DNA from 2 places in the Bacillus sp. D48C genome. Region 1 is predicted to be linked to the other one. Evidence: riboswitches for the same ligand, from Rfam matches in the RefSeq annotation. Region 1 holds a riboswitch; the other holds the start of a gene.
What was found. A riboswitch is a leader RNA that binds a small molecule or an ion and turns the genes downstream of it on or off. The one in region 1 is predicted to bind cyclic di-AMP.

Region 1 (7,179 bases):
AAGTGGAATTGCTGTTATGTCTGGAATTTTAAGTAGTAGTAACCCGTATAGCAAAGCGAAGTCTTATAAGGAATCAATAAGAAAGTGGGCGGAAAAACATGTGTGAGAAGTATGATGTAGCGATTATTGGTGGTGGTGTAATTGGTAGTTCAGTTGCACATTTTCTAGCAGAAAGAGGACATAAAGTAGCGATTGTAGAGAAGCAAAAAATTGCATCGGAAGCTTCGAAAGCAGCTGCTGGTTTACTTGGTGTTCAAGCAGAATGGGATGCGTATGATCCGCTATTTGAACTTGCTAGAGAAAGCCGAGCTATATTTCCACAACTTGCAGCAGTTTTACGTGAAAAGACGGGTATTGATATTGGATATGAAGAAAAAGGAATTTATCGTATTGCTCAAAATGAAGATGAGAAGGAAAGAATTCTTCACATTATGGATTGGCAGCAGAAAATAGGTGAAGATTCTTATTTTCTAACGGGAGACCATGTGCGGGAAAAAGAGCCATATCTATCCGAATCTATTATAGGAGCAGTATATTATCCGAAAGACGGTCATGTTATTGCACCAGAGCTTACGAAAGCATTCGCACATTCTGCAGCGATTTCCGGTGCTGATATATATGAACAGACAGAAGTATTTGATATCCGTATTGAAAATAATAAAGTGACTGGAGTTATTACAAGTGAAGGTATTGTCACATGTGAGAAAGTCGTTATTGCAGGAGGTTCATGGAGCACGAAGTTACTCAGTTATTTTCACCGCGATTGGGGTACATATCCAGTTAAAGGAGAAGTGGTTGCGGTAAGAAGTAGAAAACAACTTTTAAAAGCACCTATTTTTCAAGAAAGATTTTACATTACTCCAAAGCGCGGTGGACGTTACGTAATTGGGGCAACAATGAAGCCACATACGTTCAATAAAACTGTGCAGCCAGAAAGTATAACTTCTATATTAGAGCGTGCTTATACAATATTGCCAGCTTTAAAAGAAGCAGAATGGGAAAGCACGTGGGCAGGATTAAGACCACAATCGAATCATGAAGCTCCTTATATGGGAGAGCATGAAGAAATAAAAGGTTTATATGCTTGCACGGGCCATTATCGAAACGGTATTTTATTAAGTCCTGTTTCTGGCCAATATATGGCTGATTTAATAGAAGGAAAGCAAGAGAATCATTTGCTAGATTCATTGCTTTCTAAAACGGTTTAGAAAGGGGATGGAAGTTTGAATTTGAAAATTAATGGTAATCAAATTGAAGTGCCAGAGAGTGTAAAAACAGTAGCCGAGCTACTTACACATTTAGAGCTAGATAACAGAATTGTTGTAGTAGAGCGTAATAAAGATATTTTACAAAAAGATGATCATACAGATACATCTGTTTTTGATGGAGACCAAATTGAGATTGTAACTTTCGTAGGAGGCGGTTGATTATGTTAAACATTGGACCATTTTCATTTCATTCTAGACTTTTATTAGGAACAGGTAAATTCCCTGATTTTGACGTGCAGCAAAAGGCAATTGACGTTTCTGAAGCTGAAATTTTAACGTTTGCAGTACGTCGTATGGATATCTTTGATGCAAAGCAACCTAATTTATTAGAGAAACTTGATGTGAAAAAATATACGTTATTACCAAATACAGCAGGGGCAAAAAACGCTGAAGAGGCTGTTCGTATTGCAAAATTAGCAAAAGCCTCTGGGCTTTGTGACATGATAAAGGTAGAAGTTATTGGTGATGATAGAACGTTATTACCTGATCCGGTAGAAACGTTAAAGGCATCTGAAATGTTACTAGAAGAAGGATTTATCGTACTTCCGTATACATCTGATGATGTTGTATTAGCACGTAAATTACAAGAGCTTGGCGTGCATGCGATTATGCCAGGAGCATCACCAATCGGTTCAGGGCTTGGTATTGTAAATCCATTAAATTTGAGCTTCATTATTGAACAAGCGACAGTACCAGTTATCGTTGATGCCGGTATTGGTAGTCCAGCTGATGCGGCATTTGCAATGGAATTAGGAGCGGATGGTGTGTTATTAAATACGGCTGTGTCAGGAGCAAAAGATCCTATTAAAATGGCACAAGCAATGAAATTAAGTATTGAGGCAGGACGTTTAGGATTTGAAGCAGGTCGTATTGCACGTAAGCGTTGTGCAACTGCAAGTAGTCCTTTAGAAGGAATGAGCGTAGTTGAATAATCGATATTCTCGCCAAGAACTATTTTCTCCAATTGGAGAAGAAGGACAGCAAAAGATAAGAGAAAAGCATGTGCTTATTATCGGTGCAGGTGCATTAGGTAGTGCAAATGCAGAGATGTTTGTAAGAGCAGGTGTTGGCAAGATAACAATTGTTGACCGTGATTATGTAGATTGGAGTAATTTACAAAGACAACAATTGTATGCAGAGAGCGACGTAAAGAATAATCTTCCAAAAGCTATAGCGGCTAAAAAACGTTTAGAAGAGATCAATAGTGATGTAACAATAGAAGCTCTCGTTCAAGATGTAACAGCTGAAGAGCTAGAAGAACTTGTTACAAATGTTGATGTAATGATTGATGCGACTGATAATTTTGAAACACGCTTTATTGTAAATGATATAGCACAAAAATATTCTATTCCATGGATTTACGGTGCATGTGTAGGTAGTTACGGTCTTTCTTACACAATCCTTCCTAGTAAAACACCATGTTTATCATGTTTATTACAGTCGATTCCGCTTGGCGGGGCAACATGTGATACAGCGGGTATTATATCACCTGCTGTATCTCTCGTCGTTTCTCATCAAGTAACAGAAGCTCTTAAACTGTTAGTAGAAGATTACGAATCACTGCGAGATGGACTTGTGTCATTTGATGTATGGAAGAATGAATATTCATGTATGAATGTGCAAAAGCTTCGTAAACACAATTGTCCTTCGTGCGGAGAGAATGCGATATACCCGTATTTAAATAAAGAAAACACATCGAAAACAGCAGTTTTATGCGGGCGAAATACAGTTCAAATTAGACCACCTCATAAAGAGGAAATGGATTTTGAGAGGTACAAAAAGCTGCTGGATGATCGTGTAAATGATTTAAATGTAAATCCATATTTATTATCATTTTCTGTGGAAGAAAAGAGATTAGTTGCTTTTAAAGATGGTCGTGTACTCGTACATGGAACGAAAGATATAAGCGAAGCAAAAACGATTTATCATCGCTATTTTGGATAGAAAAGGATGAGTGGGATGAAAGTGAATAAAGCTTTAACAATTGCAGGGTCTGATAGCGGCGGCGGTGCTGGAATTCAGGCAGATTTAAAAACATTCCAAGAGCTTGGTGTATACGGAATGACGGCTATTACGGCAATTACTGCTCAAAACACGCTTGGCGTTCAAGGGGTATATCCTGTTCCGTTAGAAGGTATTACAGAACAGCTGAATTCAATTGGTACGGATTTAACACCAGATGCAGTGAAACTAGGAATGTTATTTAGTAGTGAAATAATTCAAATTGTTGCAGAACAAATTAAAAAGTTTGGCTGGAATAATATTGTGCTAGATCCCGTTATGATTGCAAAAGGCGGTGCATCATTATTACAGCAAGAAGCAGTTCAAGCATTAAAAGAATATTTATTACCAGTAGCAACTGTTATAACACCGAATGTCCCAGAAGCAGAAGTGTTAACTGGGATGGAGATTCATAATATTGAAGATAGTAAGGAAGCTGCAAAAGTATTGCACGAATTAGGTGCTAAATATGTGCTTATGAAGGGCGGACATGCAGAATATCAAGGTAATGAAGTAATTGATTTCCTCTTTGATGGAGAAAAATTTATTGAGTTTAGAAGCGAGCGAATTCCTTCAAAGCAAACGCATGGAAGTGGGTGTACATTTGCTTCAGCGGTTACAGCAGGACTTGCGAAAGGATACTCAATTAAAGATGCTGTTCAAGAAGCAAAACGATTTATTAGTATAGCAATTGAAGAGCCATTGAATATTGGTAGTGGTCATGGACCGACGAATCATTTTGCGTATAAAGTGAATAGAACGCGTGTATAGATAAGTGAAAAGCCAGTTTTATAACTGGCTTTTTTTCTGTTTACTTTTTCAAAATACAGGAGTAATATATCAGCCAGAATATATTTTTTTGTAAACGCTGAGTCCAATTATATGGAGCGGAGGAACCAATTTGTGCGTCTGCACTAGGGGTGAATCTTTCAAATTTGAAAGTAGGGCTACTCTCAAAGTCCGAATCCGACAGCTAACTTCGTAAGCGTCTTGAGAGAGGACGGTGCCATGATGGATACATCACTTCATCGATCTGATTAGTATAGGGGAATATCAATCTATGTTTGATTTCTTTTATACTAAGGAGGATGAGGTACATGGAACTAACACTTATTTGTGTTGGAGAAGAAAGTAAGGTAGATAGTTTAAGAGATCTAGTATCATTTCAACATGAGTTAATTATTTTTACGGCAAATGAAGAGATAGCGGCTGAAGTTAGGAATTGTGGGTTTGATTGGACTTATAGTTGCAGTAAGGAGCAGGACTTTACTAGTATTTGTGAGTGTATTAAGAAGGTGATTTTACTAGGAGATGAGCTTCCAATCGTTAGTTTCTTCACAGAACACATTCGCTTTTCTTTTCAAGCACCTATTACTGTTGTTACAAGGAATAAACGATATCCAGCGAGGCTCTATGAAACAATTGGAGCTAAATTTGTCGTGTTTACGAATTGTGATAATATTTCTTTTTTATTTTTTGAATAGGGTGGAGGAAAAGAAGATGAAAGTGTTGTTACTAGGAGATATAGCGAATCGTTGGGCGATATCAGTAGAGCGAGTTCAAGAATTGGTGGTGCTGGATCCTATTTTTCCAAGGCCCTATATCATATTGCCATCGAAAGACGCTTTATATTTAAAAACAGATGTTATCGAATATGAGCAGCTACATGCAGAATTGTCACAAGTTTATATTCGCGGGAGAAATTTACGTGCTTTTTTACGAGGAGAATAAATAGTGAAATAAAAAGAGCGAATGCTAAGTGCAACAAGCTATGCACTTTATGTCATTCGCTCTTTTTATTTCGTATCGAAAAGATCATTTCTGTGAAAATGAAAGAAAAGACGAGTAAATAGATGAAAGAATATTAATAATACTCAATGTAAGCGTTTAAATAGATGGATATTTTCTTATTTTCAGTAATTTACCCCTTTACAAGTGAAATATAGAGGAGTATATTTACTCTCATAAATCATTCATAAAATTTCCAAAAAAACCTAAAATCGCTGAGTTCCAGAAATGGAGCGGGGGAACCAATTTTGTGCATCGTCACTTGGGGTGAATCTTTCAGTTTTGAAAGTAGGGCTACTCTTTAGGCCCGAATCCGACAGCTAACCTCGTAAGCGTTTAGAGAGGAGGTTTACTTTTTGTTGTTCATTTTTTGAACACTGAGTAGAGCTCAGTGTTCTTTTTTAATATTTAAATGGTAAATTTTAACAAAATGAAGAGAGGGATAGTTATGTTAGATGTTGTAATGGTCGGGATTTTTATTTTATTAGTTGCATCGATGGCAAGTCTTGCAAGTTGGTCAGATAAAGTTGTGAAAGAAGGAAAGCAATCATGATGATTGTCTTATCGGTTATAGTCGCAGCAATTACAGTGTATTTAGTGTATGCATTATTAAATCCAGAGAAGTTTTAATTAGGGGGAATCATTCATTATGATTTGGGTTGCAGTCATTATTACAATGCTCTTGTTTATTTTAGTAGCAAAGCCAACGGGGATTTATTTAGAGAAAGCTTTTCAAGGTAGCAAAACGCTAGATAAAGTATTCGGGCCTTTTGAAAAACTTATTTTTAAAATTACAGGTGTAAAAGCATACAATCAAACGTGGAAACAGTACGCATTATCATTAGTTTTACTCAATGGATTTATGATTGTTGTCGTATATTTCATTTTCAGATTACAAGGTGTGTTGCCGCTAAATCCAGCACATATTGAAGGAATGGAGCCTACGCTCGCTTTTAATACAGCAATTAGTTTTATGGCTGATACAAACTTACAGCATTATAGCGGTGAAAATGGTTTATCTTATTTATCACAATTAATCGGAATTACATTTTTAATGTTTGCAGCACCGGCAACGACATTAGCACTCGTTATGGCATTTATAAGAGGACTTGCTGGAAAAGAACTTGGTAACTTTTTCGTTGATTTTACGAGAGCGTTAACGAGAGTGTTTCTTCCTATCGCATTTATTGCGGCACTAGTTTTTGTCGCACTTGGCGTACCACAAACGTTAGATGGGGCGGTTACAGCACAAACGATTGAAGGTGCAAAGCAAAGTATTTTACGCGGACCTGTTGCATCATTCGTTTCCATTAAGGAACTTGGAAATAACGGCGGTGGATTTTTCGGAGCAAACTCTACGCATCCTTTCGAAAATCCAGGACAAATGAGTAATATTTTGCAAATGATGCTTATGATGTTATTACCAACAGCACTTCCATTTACGTACGGACGAATGGTCGGAAATAAAAAACAAGGCCGCATCCTTTTCGTGTCACTATTTATGGTATTTTTACTAGGGTTTATAACGATTACGACATCTGAACTAAACGGGAACCCGGCATTAAATGGAATGGGTATCGAACATGTACAAGGAAGTACAGAAGGGAAAGAAGTACGATTTGGAACAGTATTTTCTTCACTATACGCAACAGTAACGACAGCTGCTGAAACAGGCGCTGTTAATACGATGCATGATACGTTAACACCAATTGGTGGTCTAGTTCCCCTCGTAAATATGATGTTAAATACAGTGTATGGCGGAGTTGGAGCAGGCTTTGTAAACATTATTATGTATGCAATTATCGCGGTGTTTATATCTGGGTTAATGGTTGGACGGACACCAGAGTTTTTAGGTAAAAAGATTGAAGGTAAGGAAATGAAATTAATCGCAGTCACGATTTTATTTCATCCATTGCTCATTTTAGGATTTTCGGCATTAGCTCTTTCAACAAATTTAGGAACGGATGCTATTTCTCATTCCGGTTTCCACGGTTTAACACAAGTTGTATATGAATATACATCGTCAGCTGCGAATAACGGATCTGGATTTGAAGGATTAGGAGATAATACACCGTTTTGGAATATTACGACTGGTTTAGTTATGTTTTTAGGACGCTACTTC
Region 2 (7,179 bases), on a different contig from region 1:
AGGTAAGAAAATAAGTATCGACCAAACTTGTGCAAATTTAGTTAAAAAGAACATGCTCATTACGATAAAACTAATAACTGCACCAATTAAATTAACCGTTAATCTTAAAGCCCATCCTTCAGGTTTTTCCCGAAGCCATTTTAATACCATCCCTGTTTGAGAAAGTGTAAATGGAATAAATACACCTACTGCATATAGTGGAATTAAATGTTCTGTTTGTCCTTGGAAAGCTACAATTAAAATAATCGAAGCAACTCCAAGTATAATAATACCGTTTGAGTAACCTAAACGGTCTCCTCTAATCGTAAACATTCTCGGTATGAATTTATCTTTTGCAAGGTTAACCGCTAATAAAGGAAATGCAGAATAGCCTGTATTAGCAGCGAGAATTAATATTAAAGCTGTTGTACCTTGTATGAAATAGTACATGAAATTACGTCCAAATGTTTGTTCAGCAATTTGAGAAACAACTGTTACTTCTTTACTCGGAGTCACTCCGTAATAATAAGCTAAAAATACAATTCCTGAAAATAACACAGCAAGTAATGCACCCATTGCAAGCAATGTTTTTGCAGCATTGTTTGGCGCAGGATCTTTAAAGTTCGGAATTGCATTTGAAATTGCTTCAACACCTGTTAAAGCAGAACTACCTGATGCAAATGCTCTTAGTAATAAAAATAAACTAATTCCTGCAACTGGTGTTCCAATCGGCGCATGTAAAGTAGGTGAAACATGACCAGTTAAAATATTATATATGCCCACACCAATTAATATAAATAGTGCTAAAACGAATAAATAAACAGGATATGCTAGCACGGAAGCTGATTCCGTTACTCCTCTTAAATTTAATATCGTAATTAATATAACAAATATAACCGCAATAATTACGTTATGTGCATGTAAGCTAGGAAACGCAGAAGTAATTGCATCTGTACCCGCGGACACACTTACCGCAACAGTTAAAATATAGTCAACTAATAAAGATCCTCCAGCAATTAAGCCTGGATTCATCCCTAAATTTTCTTTTGATACAACATACGCTCCCCCGCCATGCGGATAAGCAAAAATAATTTGACGATAAGATAAAATAAGGGCTGTCAATAATACTAATACCCCAACAGCGATCGGAATGGAATACCAATAGGCGATCGCTCCAACACCTGCTAAAGCAATTAAAATTTGCTCTGGACCGTAAGCAACTGATGACAATGCGTCAGAAGATAAAATAGCTAAAGCTTTCGTTTTATTAAGCTTTTGTTCTCCAAGCTCCGTTGATTTTAACGGTCTTCCAATTAAAAATCTTTTAATAGATGAAACCAATGCTGTCCACTCTCCAATAATTTTGTACGAACTTTTCTGCTTGTTACAGCCAGTAAACTATTTCTTCAGAAAACAAAAAATGTCTACAAGCCATAGCGAAATAGACTTGTAGACATTATTTTTTTTGTCGCACAAGCTCCACCTTCCTTCTCAATATAACGCTTACGAGGTTAGCTGTCGGATTCGGGCCTATGAGTAGCCCTACCTTTTTCAAGGATTCACCCCATCGGATTATGTACTAATCCGTAAAAACGGGTCCCCCGTACCATGCGGTTTCAGCGATTTAGAAAATTGAAACTGTGGATTATAATACTCCTTTATTTTCAAAAAGTAAACAAAAATTTTTAATAAGAAAAAAATTAAAATGATTGCGCATAATCCGCTGAGAAATATACATAATGAATACTAAAAAATCCACAAAGGAGACCCATATGTCTAAAGAAAAGAAGCCTATTTTTTCCGATTCATATTTAGATGCAGTAGCAAATGAAATTAATCAGTTATATGGTAAACGTGAACAGGAAATAAATTTGACAGATAGAACGAAAAGAAATAAATGATTTGTCATACAAAAAAATAAAAAAGATAGCAATACACTTATATATTGCTATCTTTTTTATTTTTTCATACATCTAATTCTATTACAGATTTGTTAAAGGTCATCTCTTCATACACCTTTAAATTTTGATATATAGTTCCTAATAATGGTGCCGCTATAGAAAATTTCTCTGCTACATCCAGTAAATATCCTTGCAAGTGCTTCCCTTCAATAAATGAACCCTTTTCCATATCACGCTGCATCGATGACTTCATATCATACGAAATTTTATCAATCGTTTTCATATGTTCCTGGGCAATATTTTCCTTTACTGGAGCTCCTAATACTCTCATGATTTGTACAGATTCCTCAAACACATTACGGATAAAATCACGGCCGCCTTCACTTTCACGAATTGGTCCAATTGGTGCACGCATTAACGTTGTCACACCTGACATTACAGTAATAAATAAATATTTATGCCACATATCTTGCGTAATATTTTCACTTAAAACAAAACTAGACTTCGTACCTGCAAATGCTTTAGAAATATGCTTTACTCTCTCTGAATTTTGAGACTTAATTTCTCCAAACACAAGTCTGTTGGCAGCACTAGTTTGTACAATTTCTCCTTGATCGTTTAACGTCGTCTCGATAAAGCATAAACCGCCAATTACTTTTTCTTCGCCGAATTCTTTTTGTAGTAGTGATAAATGAGCGATACCATTTAACAATGGAATGATTACAGTATTTTCGCCAACAAACGGCTTCAAATCTTGAATAGCCTCGTTTAAGTGATACGCTTTTGTTGAAAATAAAATGACATCAAATGGAGAAGTTCTCTCTTCTTTCGTTATTAATTTCGGTTGGAAGGAAAAATCCCCGTTAACACTTCGGATTACAAGTCCTCTTTCCTCTAATTGTTTTTTCCGTTTACTACGAACAAGAAATGTAACATCTTCTCCCTTTTCGACTAATCTGCCACCAAAAAACCCTCCGACTCCACCAGCGCCTAATACTAAAATCCGCATACAGCATCCCCCTTTTCAAAATACAATTTTACAACTTTTAGTATACATAACATTATACATGTCCTCTGCTAAATAAGCTGAATTTTCACTCTCAATTGAGTATAAAACAGTGGTTATTTTCAAATAAATTTGGGCATGTTGTTTCTATAGCATATATGGAAAGGAAACAATGTAGATGGAGGCAATACAAACAATTGAGGAAAAAGGTGTAGCAACAGCTATATTCCAATTTATATTCCCGTTTTCGTTTAAAACTGGATATGAACAAAATATGTTCCCTTTCTTACAAAAAAACGATTTTCGTCCTTTTCGGCTCGATCATCTCGATGATGAAAATACATATTATGGGGAGTTTAAAGTTTCACATCAAAATATGGAAGCATACTATCTTTCATTTACAAATAAAATTCTCTTTCCTCACTCAGAGCATCAAAAGGGCTTGCAACGTTATTCAAAAGATCTTAACTTAACTGGACATTTAACAACAAACCTTATTTCAATTCCATTCAAGATACACTCTATTGATGTAACACTTTGTCCTTATGAACTTGGCTTCTTAACAATTCGAACAGAAGTAAACACTGCTCCAAACATGACTTTATCTGAAGCAATCGAATTCGCAGATCGCTTCCGTGTACTTGAAACTAAAACTGATACAAATGAGTCTATTTGTATTGAATGTAACGGAAAAAAGTATTCCCAAGTTGAGAAATTCATTTTTGGTTATTTATTTCATGGCGTAACTGATTTCTTTGAAAAGAAGAGATTAAGAAGTTCATACTTTCAAACCTTCCCTTTCTTTGAAGACCAGAGAATGTACGTCCAAACTTTATTGTCACTAAAAGAAGGTATGGAACTTAATGAAGTGGATGTTTATCGTACTTCCAGTCTTTCCGGATTAACAAGTGATGGTAAGCCATATGTGAGTGCAAGTAACCTTCCTTACATTCATAACTATTTAAAAAAACACGCTTACCAGAGATGGGCTCCAAATCGTTATTTCATTATGGAAGAACATATTTTTACATGTGTAACAAATGAAGGAGAACGCGAAATCGATAAACTTGCTAGTCAAATGTACGGAGAATTTTATTACGCTTTATTATTAAACCTATTCCATAAAATTGTTTTATTAAAAATGGCAAACGCCTATGCTGAGCTAAATATTGAACAAGATACTAATGAAATAGAGAAATTAATTTATTCGATTAATTCGTTCACTGCTAATTATTTTTCTTTAGAATTAGTATCTCAATCACAAAGTGAAGATATTTTCTTCCGCTTAAGAAAACTTTTTAATATTGAGGTTTTATACTCGAACGCGAAACAAAATCTTGATAGTTTGTTTAAATATCAAGAAAATGTCGCCTCAAAAAAAGATAGTCTCTTATTATTAATTTTAACGCTCTACTCTGTAGTAGGCCAAATGTTAGGGTTTACTATGATCGATCTTCTAAGAAACACCGATTCAAACAAAATATCGTCACCTCTTGAATTTTTCGCTCTATTAATTGCGATTAGCGGCATTGTCATTTCACTTATTTTAGGGGCTCAAGGGTTATACCAATGGGCTGTGCAGCACAAAAGAAGAAAAGCATGGGTAAAACAAACTGTACTGTCTGCTGTAAAAGAAAAAGAGGATAAAAATTAAAGAAGGTTATTTCCAAATATGTGGTATGCTGCAGTAAATGAAATTTTTATCAGCGATTTTTCAAATATATCGAATTACCGACAAATGACAGAACCGTATAACAAAAAAGGTACTCCAAAATAAAGCTTGGAGTACCTTTTTATTATACGAATTCAGCTTACTTCCCTGCTTCGATTTTCTCTAATGCAGCAGCTACTTGCTCTTCCGTTAATTCATGTTGTATTACGTAGCGGTTACGTGGACTTACACGACATTTATGAGAACATGCACGTAAATATTTCGCTTCGTTTTCTTCAGAACATAAAATTTTCTTATTACATTCTGGATTTGAACAGTTTACATAGCGCTCACATGGTTCACCTGTAAAGTGGTCTTTACCAACGATAACATGTTCTTTTTGATTTACTGGTACAGCGATACGCTCATCAAACACGTAACATTGTCCATCCCAAAGCTCACCTTGTACTTCTGGGTCTTTTCCGTACGTTACAATTCCGCCGTGAAGCTGACTCACATCTTCATAACCTTCACGAACTAACCAACCTGAGAATTTCTCACAACGAATTCCGCCTGTACAATAAGTTAAAATCTTTTTACCTTCAAGTGTTTCTTTGTTTTCTCTAATCCAATCTGGTAATTCACGGAATGATTCAATATCAGGTTTAATCGCACCTTTGAAGTGTCCTAAATCAAATTCATAATCATTTCGTGCATCAATGATAACTGTATCTTCTTGTTTCATTGCCTCATAAAAATCTTTTGGCTCTAAATACTTCCCAGTTATTTCGTGTGGGTTAATGTCATCTTCTAGACGAAGTGTAACTAATTCTGGACGAGGACGTACGTGCATTTTCTTGAATGCATGCCCTTCTTCTTCATCTATTTTAAATACGATACCATCAAAACGTGGATCATTGTTCATTGCTTCCATGTATTTTTCTGTTTGCTCTACAGTTCCAGAACAAGTTCCGTTAATACCTTCTTTTGCTACAAGAATTCTTCCTTTTAATTCAAGTGAATTACAAAATTCTAAATGCTCTGCCGCGAATTCTTCTGGATTTTCAATTGTTGTGTACATGTAATATAGTAATACTCTGTATGGTTTTGTAGTTGCCAATGTATTTCTACCACCTATCTAATTTTTAAAATCATGTATAAGTTAACGTTCATATCAAAACATATATAATAAGAAAATGAATCCCATTTTCTTTTCTTTATACTATTTTCTATCAGTTAACAAAAATAAAAAAACAAGATTACACATCAAAACACTATGGTTATGTTGTAATCCCAATATATTATATATCATACAAATGCAATTCCATCAATTAATATGCTGTATTATCGGCTTTATGTTCACATAAATTTCAAAAACAGCCCTTTAATTCACTATGTTTCCCCATGTCATCACACCATAAACTCCCAATTCATTTTACATTATCACACCATCCATTGCATAAAGGCATATAATTTGCATTAAGGAAACTTTCGTGTTCAAATGAAATTATCACATACCATATTTAAATGTATTGAAATAATGAGTAAGAATAAATACAATAATTTCATCAAGTTAACATTTTAAAGGGGAAAACTACTATGAATAAAGATATAACAAAAGATGAACATCTCCCTTCTGAAAGTACAACTGTACAATCAGCTCACTTAGCTTTAAGTGGAGAAACAAAAGGCTGGAAAAGACTGTTACCATTTTTAGGGCCCGCTTTTATCGCGTCCGTTGCTTATATTGATCCTGGCAACTTTGCTACAAATATCGCAGCTGGTTCACAATATGGATATTTACTATTATGGGTTATATTCGCTTCTAACTTAATGGCTGTATTAATCCAAACTTTATCGGCTAAATTAGGAATTGCTACAGGAAACAATTTACCTGAAATAGCTCGTGAAAACTTTCCAAAGCCTGTGTCTATCGGCTTATGGATACAAGGTGAACTCGTTATTATGGCTACAGATTTAGCTGAATTTATCGGGGCAGCACTCGGATTGTATTTATTATTTGGAATACCTATGTTACCAGCTGCTTTAATTACAGCAGTCGGATCATTTATTATTCTTGAGTTTCAACGCAGAGGATTTCGCTCACTAGAAGCTATTATTACAGGGATGATCTTTATTGTAGTAATAGCATTTGGGATCCAAGTTTTTTATGCAAAACCAGAATTAAGTCCCCTTCTTTCAGGACTATTTATTCCGAAATTCCAAGGTGTAGACAGTATATTACTTGCAGCAGGGATTTTAGGTGCGACAGTTATGCCGCATGCAATATACTTGCATTCTGCATTAACACAACGCCGCGTGGTTGGAACAACTGACGAACAAAAGAAAAAGATTTTTCGTTTCGAATTTATCGATATTATTATTGCAATGGTTATCGCTGGAGCAATTAATGCAAGTATGTTAATTGTAGCAGCTGCACTATTCTTTAAAAACGGTATGCACGTTGAAGATTTAGATGTTGCTTACACTCAATTTACCAACTTAGTAGGTCCTGTATCGGCTGCATTATTTGGGATTGGACTTTTATCAGCAGGTTTATCAAGCTCTTCTGTCGGTACAATGTCAGGTGATATTATTATGCAAGGATTCATTCGCATGCATATTCCGTTATATTTACGTCG

Region 2: linked by a shared signal. The riboswitch ahead of ACLBXA_RS21285 (APC family permease) and the one ahead of ACLBXA_RS13980 (SipW-dependent-type signal peptide-containing protein) in region 1 are both predicted to bind cyclic di-AMP.

The regions. Positions count from the first base shown of each region.
Region 1 is NZ_JBKFAQ010000004.1:403,410-410,588, reverse strand. It holds gene tenI (thiazole tautomerase TenI) at 1-106, shown strand, start outside; gene thiO (glycine oxidase ThiO) at 99-1,208, shown strand; gene thiS (sulfur carrier protein ThiS) at 1,224-1,427, shown strand; gene thiG (thiazole synthase) at 1,430-2,200, shown strand; gene thiF (thiazole biosynthesis adenylyltransferase ThiF) at 2,193-3,212, shown strand; gene thiD (bifunctional hydroxymethylpyrimidine kinase/phosphomethylpyrimidine kinase) at 3,228-4,040, shown strand; cyclic di-AMP (ydaO/yuaA leader) riboswitch at 4,126-4,273, shown strand; gene ACLBXA_RS13990 (hypothetical protein) at 4,367-4,753, shown strand; gene ACLBXA_RS13985 (hypothetical protein) at 4,770-5,000, shown strand; cyclic di-AMP (ydaO/yuaA leader) riboswitch at 5,261-5,406, shown strand; gene ACLBXA_RS13980 (SipW-dependent-type signal peptide-containing protein) at 5,506-5,610, shown strand; gene kdpF (K(+)-transporting ATPase subunit F) at 5,607-5,687, shown strand; gene kdpA (potassium-transporting ATPase subunit KdpA) at 5,707-7,179, shown strand, end outside.
Region 2 is NZ_JBKFAQ010000009.1:214,434-221,612, forward strand. It holds gene ACLBXA_RS21285 (APC family permease) at 1-1,320, opposite strand, end outside; cyclic di-AMP (ydaO/yuaA leader) riboswitch at 1,465-1,611, opposite strand; gene ACLBXA_RS21290 (hypothetical protein) at 1,752-1,880, shown strand; gene panE (2-dehydropantoate 2-reductase) at 1,945-2,889, opposite strand; gene ACLBXA_RS21300 (hypothetical protein) at 3,065-4,540, shown strand; gene trhO (oxygen-dependent tRNA uridine(34) hydroxylase TrhO) at 4,698-5,657, opposite strand; gene ACLBXA_RS21310 (Nramp family divalent metal transporter) at 6,137-7,179, shown strand, end outside.